DNA from 4 places in the Sphingomonas sp. CFBP9019 genome. Region 3 is predicted to be linked to each of the others. Evidence: predicted binding sites of a transcription regulator. Region 3 holds the regulator's gene; each other region holds the start of a gene.
What was found. The regulator LexA, encoded in region 3, represses DNA repair genes until DNA is damaged. The targets are predictions, from matches to a motif close to GTTCCNCNCTTGTTCT.

Region 1 (3,323 bases), on a different contig from region 3:
GCGTCTGGTGCTGCGCGCGGACCAGGATCGCGACCTCGTCGAGGCTCTTGCCCGTGCGACGGACGCTTTCGATTTCCTCGCCGACGCGGCGCGCTTCCTCGGGGCCGTCCCAGACGCCGATGACCTTGACCTTCTCACCGACGTCGAGCTCGGTCCAGAGCTGCTTGCCGAGGCGGCCGCCATTGTTGGCGATCACGCCCGAGGCCGCGCCTAGGATGTGCGGCGTGCTGCGGTAATTCTGTTCGAGGCGGATGACCTTCGCGCCGGGAAAATCGCGTTCGAACTTCAGGATGTTCTCGACCTGTGCGCCGCGCCACGAATAGATCGACTGGTCGTCGTCGCCGACACAGGCGATGTTCTTGCGCTCCTGCGCGAGCAGACGCAGCCAGAGATATTGCGACGAGTTGGTGTCCTGATACTCGTCGACCATGATGTATTTGAAGCGCTGCTGATACTGCGCCAGCACGTCGCGGTGTGTCTTCAGGATGACGAGCATGTGGAGCAGCAGGTCGCCGAAGTCGCAGGCGTTGAGCGCGCGCAGCCGGGTCTGATATTGCTCGTACAGCTCGCCGCCGCGGCCGTTGGCGTAGCGCTCGCTCTCGCCCGCATCGATATCGGCGGGGACGAGGCCCTTGTTCTTCCACTGGTCGATCAGCCCGGCGAGGCTGCGCGTCGGGAAACGCTTCTCGTCGATATCGGCGGCGAGGATGAGCTGTTTGAGCAACCGCAGCTGGTCGTCGGTGTCGAGGATCGTGAAGTTGGACTGCAGCCCGACGAGCTCGGCATGGCGGCGCAGCATCTTGGCGGCGATCGCGTGGAAGGTGCCGAGCCACGGCATCCCCTCGACAGCGTCGCCGACCAGACGCCCGACGCGCTCGCGCATCTCGCGTGCGGCCTTGTTGGTGAAGGTGACGCTGAGGATCTCCGACGGCCACGCCTTCTTGGTGAAGATCAGATGCGCGAGTCGCGCGGTCAGCGCCGCGGTCTTGCCGGTGCCCGCGCCGGCGATGATCAGGACGGGGCCGTCGGTGGTCAGCACCGCCTCGCGCTGGGGATCGTTGAGGCCGCGGAGATAGGGCGGCTGGCGGTTTGCGTCGGACGGATGGGCGATCTGGTTCACCGGTGAACAGGTAGGGAACGGGGCGCGATCGGGCAAGCGGCTAAGGCTTGCACGGCGCAGCGATGTGTGGAACAAATCGAGAATATCAACAGGAGGCGTGCATGTTGTCGGGACGATGCCACTGCGGAGCGATCCACTATGTCGCGACGGGCGAGGCGGCGCATCACGCGCTGTGCCACTGTGAGGATTGCCGACGCAGCGCAGGCGCGCCGATGGTCGGCTGGATCGCGTTCAGGACCGAGCAGGTGACGATTTCGGGCGATCCGGTGACCTATGCGTCGTCCGAGCACGGGCGGCGGCTGTTCTGCGGAACGTGCGGGACGGGCCTGTTCTACACCAACCCGGTCGCGCTGCCGGGGATCATCGACATCCAGTCGTGCACGCTCGACGATCCCGAGTCGGTCGCACCGGGCGCGCTAATCCAGGTCGCGGAGCGGCTGGCGTGGATGGCGGACCTGGCGAGCCTGCCCGAATTCGCGCGCTATCAGGGGATGTGAGCGCGCGTTCGGTCGCCATCCGGAAGGGGGGAATCGAAATCGCGGGGCGACCGACGAACCGTCGCCAAACCGTCGCGGGCGCGTAACGATCCGGGCGTAGGGCGTGCGCAGCGACGAGGGTCTTCGTCGGAGAGGCCGCGCAGAGACGGTCCTCCCGACGGTCAGGCTTAGTCGCGCGCAGGCCGGCGTGCCTGCGGACCGCAGGACCAGCAAAGGACGTCATCATGAAGATCCTCCACAGCGTCGCTTCGGCGGCGATCGCTTCCGCGTGCCTTTTTGCGACCGGCGCTGCCGCCGATCCGGTGCGCGACCCCGTTACGATCCGTGTCTCGCATGCCGGGCTCGACGTGGCCAGCGACGCCGGGCGGCGTGTGCTTGCGCGTCGCGTGCAGTCGGCGGTTAACCGGACCTGCGCCCCGCGGACCGGCGGGCTGAATGCCTTTGCCGAGTCGCGTCGGTGCCGCGCGGAAATGATGCAGGACGCCACGGTGCAGACCGCCGCGTTGCTGACGCGCAACGGGACGCAGCTCGCGAGCCTCGCGGGGCGGTAGCGTCGTCGCGCTCGATCCGATGCGCGATCGAGGGAGGACCGCTCTATCAGAGGCGCGGCGGTCCTCCCCCTCCGTCAGGTTGCGCCTGCCACCTCCCCCTGGCGGGGGAGGGTCATGGGCGGTTGCGCTCTGGGTGGGGTTCGTCACTGTGTCATTCTGGTATCGCCGCGCGGCGATGCATCGCGTTGTCATAAAGTTGTAATCGTTAGGGCCGACTGCGCGATCATGGCTACTTCCCCATTAACGGTCGACGCGATCGACCGCGCACCGCGCAGCGGACCGCGGCTCGATCATGATCTGCATCCGGCCGGGCGCTGGATCTTTCTGGCAATATTGCTGGGGGGGCTGGCCTATGCGGGGTTCAGCATTGCCACCGATACCGCGCAGGTTGGCGAGACGCTCGCGGTCGGTGCGTTCGCGTTCCTCGGGCTCGCGCTGCTGATCGCGCTCGGGTTCGAATTCGTCAACGGCTTCCACGACACCGCCAATGCGGTCGCGACGGTCATCTACACGCATTCGATGCCCGCGCCGCTCGCGGTGGTCTGGTCGGGCTTCTTCAACTTCGTCGGCGTGATGACGTCGTCGGGTGCGGTCGCCTATTCGATCATCACGCTGCTGCCGGTCGACCTCATCCTCAACGTCGGCAGCGCGGGCGGGTTCGCGATGATCTTCGCGCTGCTGCTCGCGGCGATCCTGTGGAACCTCGCGACCTGGGCGGTCGGGCTGCCCAATTCGTCGAGCCATGCGCTGATCGGCTCGATCCTCGGCGTCGGGCTCGCCAACCAGCTGATCAACGGCGGCGCGGACGGCACGTCGGGCGTCGACATGGCGCAGGTGACCAAGGTGCTCTCCGCGCTCGCGTTCAGCCCGGTGGTCGGCTTTGTCGGCGCGCTGCTGATGCTCTTGGTGATGAAGCGCTTCCTGCGCGACCGCAAGCTGTACGAGGCGCCCGAGAGCGATACGCCGCCGCCGCGCGGGATCCGTGCGCTGCTGATCGGCACCTGCACCGCGGTCAGCTTTGCGCATGGCAGCAATGACGGCCAGAAGGGGATGGGGCTGATCATGCTCATCCTGATCGGCTGCGCGCCGACCGCCTATGCGCTGAACCGGACGATGCCCGAAAGCGCGACGCCGGCGTTCGTCCAGAGCGCCCGC
Region 2 (3,323 bases), on a different contig from region 3:
GGTTTTCTGACGCACTGGCTAACCGCTCGTGAGCGCCCGTTCGCTGTTTCAGATCGCCGGCGGCAAGGCGAAAGAGGGGCATCGTACAGGCCAGCCGGTCCGCCGCAGCAGCTATCGCGCGGGCGAGCGCGAGCAGCGCTATTGGCGCCCCTTCAACAAGGCCGAACGCAACGCACGGATGCGCGCGGCGGAGGTTTACGACCGCAAGCACAAAATCGCCGGCAAGCGTAACGGACCGCTCGGCGCGATCGGCGTCGACGTGCTGCGCGAGCTGATGCGCATGATCGACTTCAAGACCGGCCGGCTCGAGCCCGCCATCGCGACGCTCGCCGAACGGCTGCGGCGGTCGCGCGGTGCGATCGTCAGCGCGCTCGCGCGTCTGAAGGATCACGGCTTCCTGAACTGGATCCGCCGGTTCGAGCCGATCGAGGACCCTGACGCCTTCGGCCCCCAGGTGAAGCAGGTGACGAACGCCTATTGGTTCGGCCTGCCCAAGGAGGCGGCCGACATGGTTCGCCGGATGATGGGGAAGGGGCCTTTGCCCGACGACGAGGTCACCCGCAGGAAGGCGGAGGAAGAGCAGACGGCGGCGATGCTGGCGACGGTCTCAGCCGAGGACCTGGCGGCGTTCCGTGCCGGCAATGAGTCGCCTCTTGCCAAGGCACTCGCTTCGCTGGGCCGGCGCGTAGACCTCTCTAACGCGAATTCACCGGGTGGTCAGAACCCATCCCTGCAAGGTTAAATATAAGAGGAACGCCGTTGGCGTGCGCAGGTTTGTGGTTTCACCCAGCCCCCGAGGCCCGAACCCAACGGGTTCAGCATCCAGCGACCGCGGGTGGGCGTGCCGGCTTGCGCCGTCCCGTGCATCCTAGGGAGGATGCGCAAATTCGGTGTCATATTTGTCTCAAGCGACGTGACCGCGGAGCGGTCGAGCCTCACATCATAGATATCATCAGACCGGATCGGCTGTTAAATGCGATGTAAGAAGGAGTAAATTTATGGGCGAAGATATCGGAAAGGTCGCAGAGGCGATCGTAGGTCCACCGGCTGGCAGCTTCGCTGACGTGTATGGCGTCGTTATTGGCGACCGGATTGCAAACTGGCGCCTGCAGAATGTCATTCGCGCTCATGCAAAAGTCCAATCGGTCGCTGATGCCGCTGGATTGAAAATGGTCGTAGCAAAAATACCGGAACGTTTTGCATACTCTTGGTTTGAAGAAGTATCCAAGCAGGACAACGGCGACTTGCAAACCCTCTTCGCAAAATTACTCGCGAGGGCAGCCGCCGGACAAATTGCTCCTGATGAGCGGCTGACGAGGATGTTATCACTTTTCACCCCAAGCGATGCGCGGGTTTTCAATGCCTTCTATGCGGCGGTGGACCCATCAGATAAAAGCCCGCTGATGCGCCAAGCGATCTCAAGGCGACAAGTTGCTCGCGGTTCATTCATTGACAAATTGCGGACTGACATGCCGGAGGAAGCGGCAAAATCCGTTGAAGCTTTAGAAAATATTGGATGTTTTCAACGGAGAGTTCGTTTTGGCAAAAAGGTCTTTGCATACGATCCCTCTTGGATGCGAAGCGTTGCGCGAGGGCAGGCCGTCGAGCCAGACTGGGACAAACTAATAAAGGACCGGACGGAGCCTGTGGAATTTATTGCCGCAACTGAGCTCGGTGAACTGCTCGCGAAAGCGACCCTCGATAGGGCCGCCTTCTCTTAGCCCTGTCGGTCATCCATCCTGCACCAAACTGCACCGCTTGGGAGGCGGAAATCTCGTTATCGCACCTAGGGCACAGGCAAGTTTCGATAGGTCTTTCGATTGCACCTTTTGCGACATAAAAAGACCGCGGGCGAGGCGGGGGGATCAGCGCGTATTATGGGGTCGCGACGTTGGCTGCGGGGCAGGGCCGCCGCACGTCGTTGAAATCATGTGTTCCCTTTATGTTCTGACTCGCGCTAGATGGCGGTCCAAAGAGTCGCGGGAACCATCATGCACCACCTCCACCTTCACGATGTCCCGTTCGACCTGATACCGCTCGAGGTGCCGTTCTTCCTGTCGCGCACCCCGGCTGGCTTTCCGTCGCCGGCGCAGGACGACATGGAGGAGCCGATCGACCTCGGCGCCTGGCTCGTCCAGCACCCCGCCGCCAGCTACATCATGCGCGTCGACGGCCATTCCATGCTCGGCGCCGGCATCAACGACGGCGACCTGATCGTCGTCGACCGATCCAAGACGCCGCGCGCCGGCGCGATCGTCGTCGCCTTGGTCCATGGCGACCGCACGCTGAAGCGCCTGCGGCACATGGATGGCCGGCACTGGCTCGTCCCCGAGGCCGAGGGCTACCCGCACACGCTCGTCGACGAGAATGTCGAGATCTGGGGCGTCGTCGTCGGCGTCGCGCGCCAAGTCCGGTGAGCGGGCCGATCGCGCTCATCGACTGCAACAACTATTACGTCTCGTGCGAGCGTGCCTTCGACAGCAGCCTCATCGGCGTGCCCGTGATCGTGCTGTCGAACAATGACGGATGCGCCGTCGCCCGCTCGGCAGAGGCCAAGGCGCTCGGCATCAAGATGGGCGAGCCCGTCCACCTGCTGCGGGACAAGATCCGCGCGCACGGGATCCGCGTGCTGTCGTCGAACTACACCCTGTACGGCGACATGCAGCGCCGGGTTGTCGCGGCGTGCGATGCCTTCGCGCGGGATTTTGAGATCTACTCGATCGACGAGACGTTCCTCGACCTGACAGGCTTCGAGAACCGCGACTTGGTCGCGCACGTCAACGCGATGCGCGCCCAGGTCCGCCAGTGGACGACGATCCCCACCTGCGTCGGCATCGGCGACACCAAGACGCTGGCAAAGCTCGGCAACGCCGCGGCTAAGAAGAACCCGATGTTCGACGGCGTGGCGGATCTGCGGGACGATGCGGTCCGCAAATGGGTGTTGGACCGGTTTCCGGTAGAGGACGTCTGGGGCGTTGGCGGCGCGACGGCTCGAAAGCTGCTGGCGCTCGGCATCGGCAATGCCGGCGCGCTGCGCGACATGCCGATGAAGCAGGCGCGCGCGGTCGGCACCGTTGTGCTCGAGCGTCTCGTCGGTGAGCTGCGCGGCGTCCCGTCGGACGCGGTCGACACCATCGCCCCGCAACGCAAGGGCATGGCGGTCACGCGCTCATTCGGCACGCCAGTGCACGACTTCCACACGCTGTTCGGCGCGCTCACGCAATATGCGATGCGGGCCGGCGAAAAGCTCCGGTCGCATGGACTGGTCGCGGGGCGGCTGACCGCGTTCTTCCATACCAACAGGCACAAGCCCGACCGGCCGC
Region 3 (3,323 bases):
TCCCGTCGTCCGTGCCACGTTCGCGCCGCATGACGAGGGCCGCGGCAGACGCCTGTTGCGGGGCGCCGCGTCGCTGCTGCTGACCGGGCTCGTCGTCGAGGCGGCGCTGATGCCGATCGCGGTCTATCATTTCCACAAGGCCGGGCTGTACGGCGCGGTCGCCAATATCGTCGCGATCCCGCTGACCACGTTCGTCGTCATGCCGTTCGAGGCGCTGGCGCTGCTGCTCGACACGATCGGGCTCGGCGCGCCGGCCTGGTGGCTGGTGCAGCATGCGCTTGACGCGCTGCTGTGGCTCGCGCGCGGCGTGGCGCATGCACCGGGCGCGGTCCGCGCGCTGCCGGCGGTTCCCGACGGGGCGTTTGCGCTGATGGTCGTCGGCGGGGTGTGGATCGCGCTGTGGCGGACGCGGTGGCGACGGATCGGAATCCTGCCCTTGGCGGTCGGCGCGATCTGGGCGCTGACGACGCCGTCACCCGATATCCTTGTGACGGGCGATGGCCGCCACGTCGCGGTCCGGACCGCCGCAGGGCTTGCACTTCTTCGCGATCGGGCGGGGGACTATGTCCGCGATACGCTGGCGGAGAATGGCGGGGTCGACGGAGAACCGCTGCTGCTGGCGGATCAGCCCGACGCGCGGTGCAGCCGCGAGCTGTGCTTGACGGATGTCGTCGCGCGGGGGCGGGCGTGGCGTGTGCTGGCAACGCGCAGCGTTTACCGGGTGCCGATCGCCGAGATGCTTGCCGCCTGCCGGCGCGCGGACATCGTCATCAGCGAGCGCGGGCTGCCGCGTGGTTGTACGCCGCGATGGCTGAAGCTCGATCGATCGGTGCTCGCGCGGACCGGGGGGATCGCGTTGACGTTGACCGCGGGGCGGATGGTGACGGTGCTCAATCCGGGGGACCGGCACCCGTGGCGCGATCCACCGACGCTGGCGCGGCCAATGCGACGGTTCGGGGCGGCGGGCGATCAGCATGGGCTGGCCGGGGGGGCGGCGTCGGTCCGGTTTCGGGTGCCGGCTCGGGGGTGGTCAGAGCGATAGGTCGCGACTGGGTATGTCGGGTCATGATCCTGCGAAGGTGGGGCCTCCGATTGGGAGGGCCGCAATTCCGAAACGCGGACGATGGTGCCTGGGGCCGTTGGTCACGAACGCCACTGCCGGGTGGCGCTGGCGGTGATGACCGCCAGCGCCACCCGGCATTCGTCAGTCGTAGCGGCGCAGGATACCCGACAGCTTGCCCTGAACCCGGACCTGTGCGGGCGCATAACGCTGGGGGTCATAGGCGCGGTTGGCCGGGTCGAGCCGGACCATCGCGCCCTCGCGGCGGAAATATTTCAACGTCGCTTCGCTGTCCTCGATCAGCGCGACGACGATCTCGCCGTCGCGGGCGATCTCGGTACGGCGGATCAGCGCGTAATCGCCGTCGAGGATGCCGGCTTCGACCATCGAGTCCCCCGAAACCTCCAGCGCATAATGCTCGCCAGTGCCGAGCAACGCGGCCGGGACGGCAAGCATCGAGCTGCCCTCGAAGGCTTCGATCGGGACGCCGGCGGCGATCCGGCCGTGCAGCGGGATCTCGACGACGTCGTTCGCCGCGATGCGGGCGGGCGACGCGGGCGTGGCGCTGGCCGTGTTCGGCGCAGATACGGTGTCGGCCGATGCCGCCACCTTCGGCCCCGACTTCGCCGCCGTCTGCCCTGTTGCAGCCTCGGGACGCTCGGGCATCCTCAGCACTTCGAGCGCGCGCGCCCGGTTGGGCAGGCGTCGGATGAAGTTGCGCTCCTCAAGCGCGCTGATCAGACGGTGCACGCCCGATTTCGATTTCAGGTCGAGCGCGTCCTTCATCTCCTCGAACGAGGGCGACACGCCCGTCTCGGCGAGGCGGTCATTGATGAAGCAGACAAGCTCGTGCTGCTTGCGCGTGAGCATAACAGTTCTCCGTCCGGAACAGACGAGGAACTTCTATGGAACACTTGCAGCTTCGTCAAGCGGTGACGTCACGCGATGACGAGGATTTCCGCCGAGTCGCCCGCCCTTGCCGCCGGCGCGTCGCCGTCGCGGATGATCAGGCAGGACGAACGGGCGAGCGTCAGCAGCATCGAGCTGTCCTGGATGGTCGAGGCATAGGCGCGACCCTTGCGCAGTTCGGCGCGCATATAGTCGGTCCGCGACTGGTTGGGCGGAAGATCCTCGCCGAGCAGCGCGTGCGTCGTCTGCGGCAGGGGATCGCGCGCGCCGAGCATGTGCGCGACCACGGGGCGGACGAAGAGGATGGCGGTGACGAAGGCGGAGACCGGGTTGCCAGGTAGGCCGAGCAGCATCGTCCGGCCAAGCGCGCCCGCCATCATCGGCTTGCCCGGGCGCAGCGCGATCCGCCAAAAGTCGATGCTGCCGCCCGCCGCCTCGATTGCGGGGCGGACGAGATCGTGATCGCCGACCGACGCGCCCCCCGTGGTCACGAGCAGATCGGCATCGACCCCGGCAAAGGCGTCACGCAGCGTGTCGAGCCGATCGGGGAGGATTCCGAGATCGATAATGTCGACGGGCAGGTCGGCGAGCATCGCGGCGAGCATGATGCCGTTTGATTCCGGTAGCGGGACGGGGTCGCTGGTCGAGCCGGGTGGAACGAGCTCGTCGCCCGTCGCGGCGACCGCGACGCGCAGGCGGCGGCCGACCGATAAGGCGCCGTGCCCGCCGGTCGCCGCGACCGCGATGCGCGCGGGCGTCAGCCGGTCGCCGGCCGCGATCAGCCGCGTGCCGGTCGCGAAGTCGAGCCCCTTGCGGCGCGTGTTGCGCCCTTCGAAGGCGGGGCCTTCGCCGTCGAGCATCAGCCGGTCGCCGTCGCGCGCGGCTTCCTCCTGGACGAGCACCGTGTCGGCGCCCGCCGGCATCGCCGCGCCGGTGAAGATCCGCGTCGCCTGTCCCGCGCCGACCGAACCGGTGAAGGGGCGCCCCGCCGCACTTTCGCCGATGACCGTCCACGGCCCGGGCAGATCTGCGTAGCGGATCGCATAGCCGTCCATCGCCGAGAGGTCGGTCGCTGGCTGGGTGCGGCGGGCGAGAATGTCCTCCGCGGCCCAGCGGCCCATCGCCGAGCGCAGCGGCACGGTTTCGGCGGGGACGCGCGCGGCCATGGCGAAGAGGCGGGACTGGGCGTCGGCGACGGGGACGAGAGGGCGCATGCGGGCTCCGTTCAGCGGGGCGATGAAGGTCTGCGCTGCTCGCACGATTGCCGCGGGGCGGAAAGCGGGCAACGCCGCGACCGGCAGGACACCGGTCGGTTATGCGATCAACGTACGAGGTAAGGCAGACGTTGCGGTGA
Region 4 (3,323 bases), 160 kb from region 3:
TCGGCAAAGGCAAAGGGCCCCGGCGCGGTCATGGCCCCCGTCGGTCCGGATGCGTCATCCGCACCCGCAACGGTTTCCACCGCCCAGCGATTGGCTGCACGCTCGGCAAAGCACGAGAAGACGAGCGCGGCGCCGGGGGCGGCGGCCTTAGCGAGCAGGGCAAAGGCGGCCACCGGATCGGCGAAAAACATGACCCCATGCCGCGAGACATAGAGGTCGATCGGCGCATGCGTCTCGACGCTCGCCGCGACGTCGGCGCAGCGGAACACGACATTGGTCAGGTGCCCCGCGCGGTGGTTCGCCACTGCGATCAGCGTCGGCGAAAGATCGATGCCGATCACTTGCCCGTCCGGCAGCGCCTGCGCGCTGGCCAGCGACGTGGCGCCGGCGCCGCAACCGATATCGACAACAGTACGAGTCTGCGGGCCTGCCGCCGCAAGGATCGCGGCGTTTAGTACGGGCGCAAGCCCCTCGAAGCTGCGGTCGGTACGGCGCCATTCCGTGGCCCAGGTGTCGCCGACGCGTCCGGTCCAGTCTCGATCACTGGTCATGATTGGCCATATCGCATGGTCGAACTCCCGTCTGTGCGCACAAGATCAGCTCTTGTGGCGCGTTTGACGCAAGTCGTGAAGCATATGCCCGCTAGGGCTCACTGGATTTCCGGACGATCGCCCAACACGCGTCCCGCTGCGGCCCATCAGCTCAACCAGGCGAGACGAGACCCGCCCGAACCATCAGCCCTGGACGCTGCCTCGCCCTGTCACAGGACGCGGAGCCCTTCCCCGCGAGGAAAAGGGCTCCGACTCTCACTCAGGCGTCGTCTTCGGCGTCGGGACCGACCATCATTTCCTCGGCGACCTTGTCGGTGCGCGCGCGGATCTGCTTTTCAAGACGATCGGCGGTCTCGGGATTGTCCTTGAGGAAGGTCTTCGAATTCTCGCGACCCTGACCAAGCCGGACGCTGTCATAGCTGAACCACGCACCCGATTTCTCGACCAGCCCGGCCTTCACGCCGAGATCAAGGATCTCGCCGAGCTTGGACACGCCCTGCCCGTACATGATGTCGAATTCGACCTGCTTGAACGGCGGCGCGACCTTGTTCTTGACGACCTTCACGCGTGTCTGGTTGCCGGTGACCTCGTCGCCCGCCTTGACCGCACCGATGCGGCGAATGTCGAGACGGACCGAGGCGTAGAACTTCAGCGCGTTGCCGCCCGTCGTCGTCTCCGGGTTGCCGTACATGACGCCGATCTTCATGCGGAGCTGGTTGATGAAGATCACCATGCAACGCGACCGGCTGATCGAACCGGTCAGCTTGCGAAGGCTCTGCGACATCAGGCGCGCCTGAAGCCCGACATGGCTGTCGCCCATCTCGCCCTCGATTTCGGCGCGCGGCACGAGTGCTGCGACCGAATCGACGACGAGTACGTCGATCGCGTTCGAGCGGACCAGCGTGTCGACGATCTCGAGTGCCTGCTCGCCGGTGTCCGGCTGCGACACGATCAACTCGTCGATGTTGACGCCGAGCTTCTTGGCATAGACCGGGTCAAGCGCATGCTCGGCGTCGACGAACGCGGCGGTGCCGCCATTCTTCTGCGCTTCGGCAATGACGTGGAGCGCGAGCGTGGTCTTGCCCGAGCTTTCCGGACCGTAGATCTCGATCACGCGGCCACGCGGCAGGCCGCCGACACCGAGCGCGATGTCGAGCCCGAGCGAGCCGGTCGAGATCACCTCGACCTGCATCGTCTCCTTCGAGCCCAGACGCATCGCCGAGCCCTTGCCGAACGCGCGGTCGATCTGCGCGAGTGCGGCATCGAGCGCCTTTTGCCGGTCGTTGGTTGCTGTTGCCATGCCGGTGTCGATCACTTTCAGATTAGCGGCCATCGATAAGCTCCCATCGCTAAAGCAAGCGCGCGTGCCATTCAACGCGTCAAACGCCATGTATTGCTTTTGTTCTCACGGAACAAGTGCGGAACATCCGGGAATGTGAAAAAGGGCGGCCGCCTTTCGGTGACCGCCCTCCCATCATGGGTCCGCTTCGGCGTCTTGGGAGAAACCTTGGGCCGGTCGGCAAACCGTGGCGCCGATCCGGTAGTGGACATCCCGATTTGACGCTTCCGACTGGTGCGATGCAATCGATTTTATAGCGTCCGGAGTCCCAAAGCCGAACAGTTTCGAAGCGGCAGTTGAACTGTGTTCAGCGCAGCGTGCACGCCAGCGTCCACCAGCCTTGCGCAGCGGCATCCGTCGCCGCGGAATCACGGGCCGCGATGCTGTCGAACAGCGCAAAGCAGGTCGCCCCCGATCCCGACATGCGCGCGAGCAGCACGCCCGGCGCTGCGTCGAGGAGCGCGCGCACCCGGGCAATCTCCGGCGCGATCGCGCAGGCCGGCGCCTCGAGGTCGTTCCGCCCGGCAATCGCGCGTTCGAGCAGCGGCCCCTTGCCGAGCGGCCCGCGGTCGATCCCGTCCCACGCGCCAAATACCGCCGCGGTCGACACCGCCACGCGCGGATTGACGCACAGCAACGGCGTTCCCGCCAGCCCGTCGACCTCGACGAGCGTGTCGCCGCGCCCGGTCCCGAACGTCGTCCGGTTGACGAGGCACGCGGGCACGTCCGCACCCAGTCGGGCGGCAATGTCGTGGAGAGCCGGATCCTGCACCGCGACGCCGTGCAACCGCGCCAGCGCGCGCAGCGTCGCCGCGGCATCGGCGGAGCCGCCACCGATCCCCGATGCGATCGGCAGTCGCTTGTCGAGCGTGATCGCGTGGTGCGCGGCGATCCCGAACGTCGCGACGAACGCGTCCGCTGCGGCCGTCACGAGGTTGCCGTCCCATGGCGCGGCGTCGGTGCCCCCCGCCGCCGGACGCAATGCCGCGGCGAACGGCCCGATGATGGCAAAGCTGTCCGCGTCCGCCGTGCGCACCGTGACGACGTCGCCATGCTCGGCAAAGGCAAACAGCGTCTCGAGCTCGTGATAGCCGTCCGCGCGGCGGTGACGCACATGCAGCGCGAGATTGATCTTGGCAGGTGCGGTTTCGGTCGTCGTCGGCATCGGGGTCTCGGGATCAGGGGTCAGCGGCGCGCAGCGATCGGCAGGCCGGTGTCGATCTTCGCGGCGATGCGCGCGCGCTCCTCGGCATCGCCGGTGACGATCGCGGCCTGCCACGCATAGCGCGCCTCGTACCGTCGGCCCATGCTCCAATAGGCATCACCGAGATGATCGCCGATTTCGGCATTGGTCGGCTCCGCCTGCGCGGCACGCTCGAGCAAGGGCAGTGCGCGTCGCGTATCGCCGGCGCGGTGATAGGCCCAGCCGAGCG

Region 1: the regulator LexA is predicted to act here: its motif matches at 1,124-1,139, upstream of SOM18_RS08775 (ATP-dependent helicase).
Region 2: the regulator LexA is predicted to act here: its motif matches at 1,934-1,949, upstream of SOM18_RS15125 (LexA family protein).
Region 4: the regulator LexA is predicted to act here: its motif matches at 1,961-1,976, upstream of recA (recombinase RecA).

The regions. Positions count from the first base shown of each region.
Region 1 is NZ_JAXCWK010000003.1:179,539-182,861, reverse strand. It holds gene SOM18_RS08775 (ATP-dependent helicase) at 1-1,120, opposite strand, end outside; gene SOM18_RS08770 (GFA family protein) at 1,222-1,617, shown strand; gene SOM18_RS08765 (UrcA family protein) at 1,842-2,168, shown strand; gene SOM18_RS08760 (inorganic phosphate transporter) at 2,394-3,323, shown strand, end outside.
Region 2 is NZ_JAXCWK010000005.1:1,427-4,749, reverse strand. It holds gene SOM18_RS15135 (hypothetical protein) at 29-742, shown strand; gene SOM18_RS15130 (hypothetical protein) at 999-1,721, shown strand; gene SOM18_RS15125 (LexA family protein) at 1,992-2,417, shown strand; gene SOM18_RS15120 (Y-family DNA polymerase) at 2,414-3,323, shown strand, end outside.
Region 3 is NZ_JAXCWK010000002.1:625,323-628,645, forward strand. It holds gene SOM18_RS06930 (ComEC/Rec2 family competence protein) at 1-1,042, shown strand, start outside; gene lexA (transcriptional repressor LexA) at 1,205-1,930, opposite strand; gene glp (gephyrin-like molybdotransferase Glp) at 1,999-3,183, opposite strand.
Region 4 is NZ_JAXCWK010000002.1:464,598-467,920, reverse strand. It holds gene SOM18_RS06195 (class I SAM-dependent methyltransferase) at 1-551, opposite strand, end outside; gene recA (recombinase RecA) at 811-1,884, opposite strand; gene SOM18_RS06185 (4-(cytidine 5'-diphospho)-2-C-methyl-D-erythritol kinase) at 2,198-3,055, opposite strand; gene SOM18_RS06180 (tetratricopeptide repeat protein) at 3,076-3,323, opposite strand, start outside.